2 regions of the Vogesella amnigena genome follow, and region 1 is predicted to be linked to the other one. Evidence: riboswitches for the same ligand, from Rfam matches in the RefSeq annotation. Region 1 holds a riboswitch; the other holds the start of a gene.
What was found. A riboswitch is a leader RNA that binds a small molecule or an ion and turns the genes downstream of it on or off. The one in region 1 is predicted to bind thiamine pyrophosphate.
Positions count from the first base shown of each region.

Region 2: it holds a riboswitch for thiamine pyrophosphate, as region 1 does, so the genes downstream of both, thiC (phosphomethylpyrimidine synthase ThiC) here and ACFOKJ_RS03975 (thiamine ABC transporter substrate-binding protein) in region 1, are expected to answer to the same signal.

Region 1 covers NZ_JBHRYH010000009.1:79,686-83,227, reverse strand. The annotation lists gene ACFOKJ_RS03990 (hypothetical protein) at 296-781, opposite strand; gene ACFOKJ_RS03985 (hypothetical protein) at 888-1,322, opposite strand; tRNA gene ACFOKJ_RS03980 (tRNA-Thr) at 1,713-1,788, opposite strand; TPP riboswitch at 2,153-2,246, shown strand; gene ACFOKJ_RS03975 (thiamine ABC transporter substrate-binding protein) at 2,302-3,315, shown strand; gene ACFOKJ_RS03970 (GNAT family N-acetyltransferase) at 3,326-3,542, shown strand, end outside.
Region 2 covers NZ_JBHRYH010000045.1:71,380-74,921, reverse strand. The annotation lists gene ACFOKJ_RS14705 (rhodanese-like domain-containing protein) at 1-257, opposite strand, end outside; gene ACFOKJ_RS14700 (protein-L-isoaspartate O-methyltransferase family protein) at 260-919, opposite strand; TPP riboswitch at 1,067-1,207, shown strand; gene thiC (phosphomethylpyrimidine synthase ThiC) at 1,311-3,215, shown strand; gene ACFOKJ_RS14690 (tetratricopeptide repeat protein) at 3,391-3,542, shown strand, end outside.

The DNA.
Region 1 (3,542 bases):
TTTGACAAGGCCCTGTTTTGTATTTGGTGCCGGCGGCAGGAATCGAACTCGCGACTCCCTGATTACAAGTTATGTGTCTTTTTTAGCAAAAACAGGTGGTTAGGTGGATTGTGCTTCTACAAATTATCCGAGAATGCCCCTGTTTTACCCTTGTTTTGCGGGGTTTCCTTTTGTTTTTGTAGAAGTCTATATCGGTTGGCTTGCTACACATGCTCTGGCATATACCGGACATTTCGGTTCCCAATTACCCACAAGTGCAGCCTGCAAGTGGTTCCTCTCTTCGGGATTGTTATGGCTATTTTTCAAGTAATGCACGGTAGTAATCTGCAATATTGTTTTCTGGCCCTTGGAAAATGCGATTGTGCGCACGTCCCCAAGGCCAGAAGTTAACTCCGGATGTTGCCTGAAGCCCAGGATATTGCTGGCCATTCAACGAGAAAATGCCCCATGAGCCGCCGTGATTTTTGCGATACACCTCGCCAACATAGCTGCCGAAAGCCTTAGCTACGGCCATTGTTTGTTCTTCTGTGGGGCGAGGATTCGTGGTAAGAAACGACAAATGCATCATCGCTAATGACTGCTCAACCTTTGCGATACTTGCGTCAGACCAGTCAAGCGAAATATTGAATTGTTCTTTCGCAAAATCGACAGCATCCAGTGCATAAGCCTCGGCAACCTTTTGCACGTTGGAATCAGGCATGAATGGATGCTCTGTGTCTGCCAAGGCTGGCATCATGAAAGAGAAAAACGACAAACAGAAGATAAGTAAGATGCTGTGCATACATACTCCAAACGTAGAGCTAATCGCTTACAACAACCGAAACATGGCCGCACAGTGAAAAATTGATTTGCCGCCCTTGGGGGTCAATTTGTCTAGGTAGACGTCATTAGTTCACGCGAATTTCTCGGGTGATGGAACCAGAAGAAGATTTATAGACGAACTGTTGCAGGTCAATCTGAATGATCTGGCTGTGAAGTTGTTGTCCGGATTTGAATATTGGTGGCATATCTTCAGTGAAGCTTTCGGTTAGTTTGCCGTTGACTAGTTGCCAGGTTCCCCTCCCGGTGATCGGAAGGATCATTTCGTTGTATTCAATGTGGCCAGTCTTGATGAAGTTGCCATCTGGTTGGTAGGTTGTTCTGCCGACCAGTTTTATGCCTTGTTCATCTTTGTGGACTTCCCACGTACCTACCAGTGTGTTTTCCCACTTTCTGTCCTGAGCTAGTGCCGCTTGCTTCTGTTCGGGGCTCTGCGGTGTACTGCAGGCACCGAGCAGACTGGCCAAACTGACAAGCAGCAGGGCAGAGTAAATTTTGTTCATGTCATAGCCCTTAATATTCAAAATTAATATTGTAATGGCATTGCTGGGTCGATGGTAGGGTTTGACGCTGACAGGGTGGGGCGCGAAGGTGGTGAAATGAGGTATCGGCTCATTCTAGTTGTCCAATGTCGTTTCTACCGGAAGCCTGCTATGTGCCCGTCAAGTGCAGTAGCTGGCCGTGACGTTGAACAGCAGCTCAGGGCCGCTAACGGCCAGCACTTCGAGAAGGGCGACAGACCTGCCGAACCTGCCCTGGGAATCCGCTTGTCACCGAAATTGTAGATTTTGTAGAAAATAGTCAGGTGACTAATCGCGGGGATGTAGAGATGGGTGAAATTCAAAAAACCAAATGAAAACAGCCCCTTGCATTGCTGCAAGGGGCTGTAAATCTGGTGCCGGCGGCAGGAATCGAACTCGCGACCCCCTGATTACAAGTCAGGTGCTCTACCAACTGAGCTACACCGGCGTTAGGGGGCGAATATTAGACTGCTTTGCTTTTTATGGCAAGTATTTTTTATCTGTCGCGCTGGGTAGGGCTAGGTGGGAGTTGGGTGGGCTGGGTGTTATTGCAGCCACACCAGGTTGGCCAGAATGTCGTCAAGCATTTCGCGGCTGGGCAGGAAGTGTTTCATGGTGGCTCCTCCGGATGGATGGCTGCAGTATGGTGTGTGCTTATAGTCTTGTTAAATTGATTGTTTCTTGTTGATTGGTTGCTTGTGGCTATGGTGCGGTGGTGGGCCATGCTGTTTGCGTTGTAGACCAGCGGCAGCTGCCGCGCCAGTAGCGTGGTACTGGCTGTCACGCAATGGCGCGCGGCGTTATACTCGCGCCTCGATCACCGGGGGTGCCTGCCGTGCGGGCTGAGAAATACCCCATCACCTGATCTGGGTCATGCCAGCGGAGGGAGCGTGATGCGCGGCCTGGCCGTGTCCCGCTTCTTCTTTTGGGTGCCGTTGCCAAAAGAGGATGTCTGTAAATGTTGAAGAAAACCGTATTGCTGCTGGCGCTGGCCGGCGTTTCCCTGTCTACCCTGGCTGCCGAGCTGCGGGTGCTGACGCACAATTCCTTCAGTCTGCCCAAGGACAAGCTGGCCGAGTTCGAGAAACAGGCTGGTGTGAAACTGTCCATCATCAAGGCCGGTGATGCCGGCGAGATGCTGAACAAACTGATTCTGACCCGTGTCAACCCGATCGCCGACGTGGTGTACGGCATCGACAATACCCTGATCGCCAAGGCCAATGCCGCCGGTGTGCTGGAGCCTACCAGCAGCAAGGTTGGCCGCAGCGTGGCCGGTATCAGCCTGCCGGGCGCGGTGGCGGTGGATTACGGCTATGTGAACCTGAATATCGACAAGGCCTGGTTTGCCCAGCACAAGCTGGCGCTGCCGGCCAGTCTGGATGATCTGACCCGCCCGGCCTACAAGGACCTGCTGGTGGTGGAAAACCCGGCGACTTCCAGCCCGGGGCTGGCCTTCCTGATGGCTACCATCGCCGACAAGGGCGAGACGGCCGCTTTCCAGTGGTGGGGCAAGCTCCGTGACAACGGCGTGAAGGTGGCCAAGGGTTGGAGCGAAGCTTATTACACCGATTTCAGCCGTAACGGCGGCGCGCGTCCCATCGTGGTGAGCTATGCCACCAGCCCGGCGGCAGAGGTGTTCTACAGCAAGGAAAAACTGGCGGAATCGCCTACGGCCAACCTGCTGCTCAAGGGCGGGGTATTCCTGCAGATCGAGGGCGTGGCCAGGGTGAAGGGCGGCAAGGAGCCGCAGGCGGCGCAGGCGTTTGTCGATTTCCTGCGTGGCAATGCCGCGCAGCAGGCCTTGCCGACCGAAATGTGGATGTACCCGGCGGTGGCTGGCGTGAACCTGGACCCGGTGTTCAAGCATGCACAGCAGCCCAAGGCATTCAGCAACCCCAAGCTGGAAGCCATGAGCAGCAAGACCGCCGGCTGGGTAAGCCGCTGGACGCGCCTGGTGCTGAAGTCCGGCAACTGAGGGGTTGACGGTGCTGGTGTGTGCGCAGCGGCAACATGCCGATGTCCATAGCCCGCGCTTGCACCTGCGGCCGCTGGATGCCGAGGTGCTGCGGCTGGGCTGCAACGGTCGCCATGCCGAGGCCGGCGCGCGGCTGGGCGCGGTGCTGCCGGAGGACTGGCTGGGCGAGCAGGCGCTGATGGCCTTGCGCCTGGCCGACATGCTGGCTGATGGCGCTTATGCGCCGT
Region 2 (3,542 bases), on a different contig from region 1:
TGTTCGAAGCCGGCGTTCTGCAGGTAGAGGCCCACCTGGAAGCTGCGCACGCCGTGGTGGCAGATGGTTACGATGGGCACATCGTCCGGCAGCTCGTTATGACGCAGCGGCACCAGGTTCATCACCATCTGCTGCGAGCCGGCGATGTGGCACAGCGCGTATTCCCAGTCCTCGCGCACATCCAGCAGCACCGGTTTGACGCGACTGTCGTCGGCCAGCCAGGCAGCCAGATCGCGGGCGGTGATTTCGCCTACCATGCTCAGAAGCTGAAGCGGGACGGCTCGATGGCGTCCAGCTGCTGCAGGCGGGCGATATTGGTGTCGAAGCTCACGCTTTCCTGGTAGGCGCTTTCCGACACGCGGGTGATTACCTTGGCAATCATCACCGGGGCATCACCGGCGATTACCGCCAGGCGGCCGCCCACGGCCAGCTGCGCCTTCAGTGCGTCCGGCACTACCGGTACCGAGCCGCCAACAAAGATCACGTCGAACGGCGCCTGCGAAGCCAGGCCTTCGATACCGTTGCCTACCGACAGGGTCACGTTGCGGATGCCGGCGGTCTTGAGGTTGGCCGCGGCGCGCTGGGATTGCTCGGCATCCAGGTCCACGCTGTACACGTGCTGGCTGACGGCGGCCAGCAGCGCGGTCATGTAGCCGCTGCCGGTACCCACTTCCAGTACCTTGTCGCTGGATTTCACCTGCAGATCCTGCAGCAGGCGGGCTTCCACCTTCGGCTCCAGCATGGTGCAGCCGTTTTCCAGCGGCAGCTGAACGTCGGCAAACGCCAGGCTGCGCTTTTCTTCCGGCACGAAATCTTCGCGTTTCACGTGAAACAGCAGGTCGAGGATGGAGGTGTCGAGCACATCCCACGGACGGATCTGCTGCTCAACCATGTTGAAACGGGCTTGTTCGAAATTCATCGGAAACTCCGGGGGATTCAAGACAATAAGGAAAGGACGACTCTGAAAACGGCACGCACGCTTGATTTCATGCAGTTTTCGCAGCCGGCCGGCCCGTAATGCGGGCGCAACCTAACTTGCGATTATCCCACAATTAACTTACCTTCACAGCATCGCTAGGGGTCCTGCCCCTGCCGGTGAGCATGCCACAGCGTTGTGTGCGGGCGACACTGGCGGGTTGGCGGGTGAGAGTCACCCTTCGAACCTGACCCGGATAATACCGGCGTAGGGAAGCGTAACCTGCCAGACACCGCATCACGCCGCGCGTTCCCGCCAGCCGTGACCGCGGCCAACCGCAGCCGGGCAACCGGGCCGCTCCTTGCGCCGTTTCATCGCACACTGGAGCCCCCCGATGAACGCGCCAAGCAAACTGAACGAACACATGGTGGTGGATTCCGCCGCCATCCAGCCGCTACCGAACTCCCGCAAGATCTATGTCGAGGGCAGCCGCCCGGACATTCGCGTGCCGATGCGCGAAATCAGCCAGGCCGACACCCCCACCCAGTTCGGTGGCGAGCAGAACCCGCCAATCTACGTCTACGACACCAGCGGCCCGTACAGCGACCCGCAAGCCAGCATCGACATCCGCTCCGGCCTGCCGGCACTGCGCGCCGCCTGGATCGCCGAGCGTGACGACACCGAGCGCTTAGCCGGCCTGTCCAGCGACTACGGCCGCGCCCGCGAGGCCGACCCGAAACTGGCCGACCTGCGCTTCGACCTGCAACGCAAACCGCGCCGCGCCAAGGCTGGCCGCAACGTTACCCAGATGCACTACGCGCGCCAGGGCATCATCACGCCAGAGATGGAATACGTTGCCATCCGCGAAAACCTGAACCGCAAGGCGTATGTCGAATCGCTCAAAGCCACCGGCAACAAGCGCCTGCTGGAACTGATGACCCGCCAGCACGCCGGCCAGAACTTCGGCGCCCAGCTGCCGGAAGACATCACCCCGGAATTCGTGCGCCAGGAAGTGGCCGCCGGCCGCGCCATCATCCCCAACAACATCAACCACCCGGAAAGCGAACCGATGATCATCGGCCGCAACTTCCTGGTGAAGATCAACGGCAACATCGGTAACAGCGCGGTAACGTCGTCGATCAGCGAAGAAGTGGACAAGATGACCTGGGGCATCCGCTGGGGCGCCGACACCATCATGGACCTGTCCACCGGCAAGAACATCCACGAAACCCGCGAGTGGATTCTGCGCAACTCGCCGGTACCCATCGGCACCGTGCCCATCTACCAGGCACTGGAAAAGGTGAACGGCAAGGCCGAGGACCTCAGCTGGGAAATCTTCCGCGACACGCTGATCGAGCAGGCAGAACAGGGCGTTGACTACTTCACCATCCACGCCGGCGTGCTGCTGCGCTACGTGCCGCTCACCGCCAACCGCATGACCGGCATCGTGTCGCGCGGCGGCTCTATCATGGCCAAGTGGTGCCTGGCGCATCACCAGGAAAACTTCCTGTACACCCACTTCGCGGAAATCTGCGAAATCATGAAGGCCTACGACGTAGCCTTCAGCCTGGGTGACGGCCTGCGCCCGGGCAGCGCCTGGGATGCCAACGACGCCGCGCAGCTGGGCGAGCTGAAGACCCTGGGGGAGCTGACGCAGATCGCCTGGCAGCACGACGTGCAGGTGATGATCGAAGGCCCCGGCCACGTGCCGATGCAGCTGATCAAGGAGAACATGGACAAAGAGCTGGAGTGGTGCCACGAAGCGCCGTTCTACACCCTGGGGCCGCTCACCACCGACATCGCGCCGGGCTACGACCACATTACCAGCGCGATTGGTGCGGCGCAGATCGGCTGGTACGGTACCGCCATGCTGTGCTACGTCACCCAGAAGGAACACCTGGGCCTGCCGAACAAGAATGATGTGAAGGAAGGCATCATCACCTACAAGCTGGCCGCACACGCCGCCGACCTCGCCAAGGGCCACCCCGGCGCGCAGATCCGCGACAACGCGCTATCCAAGGCACGCTTCGAATTCCGCTGGGAAGACCAGTTCAACCTGGGCCTGGATCCGGACAAGGCGCGCGAATTCCACGACGAAACGCTGCCGAAAGACAGCGCCAAGGTGGCCCACTTCTGCAGCATGTGCGGCCCGCACTTCTGCTCGATGAAAATTACCCAGGACGTGCGCGAATTCGCCGCCAAACAGGGCATCAGCGAGCAGGACGCGCTGCACAAGGGCATGGAAGTGAAAGCCATCGAGTTCGTGCAGGGCGGCGGCAAGCTGTACGACAAGGTATAAGCCTGCTTTGCTTCACGTTAAACGAAGGTTGGCCGCAGCGCTGCGGCCAACCTTTTGGGGCAGATAAACGCCCCGTGACACCCGGCATGTCTTGTTCGCCGGTATCTATACAAAGCCGTATTCCCCATCGGCATATTTTGCGGCACCATGCTGGCTCCAACCGAAGGGGAGTCGCATGAAAAGCGTTCTATTCAGTCTGCTGTTGTCCATGCCATTGGCACTGCCCGCACAGGCAGCAGATATCAAGCAATTGCTGCAGGACGGCTACTACCAGCTGGCACTACAACAGGCCAGCCAAGCATTGCAGCAACTCCCCGCAGATGACGC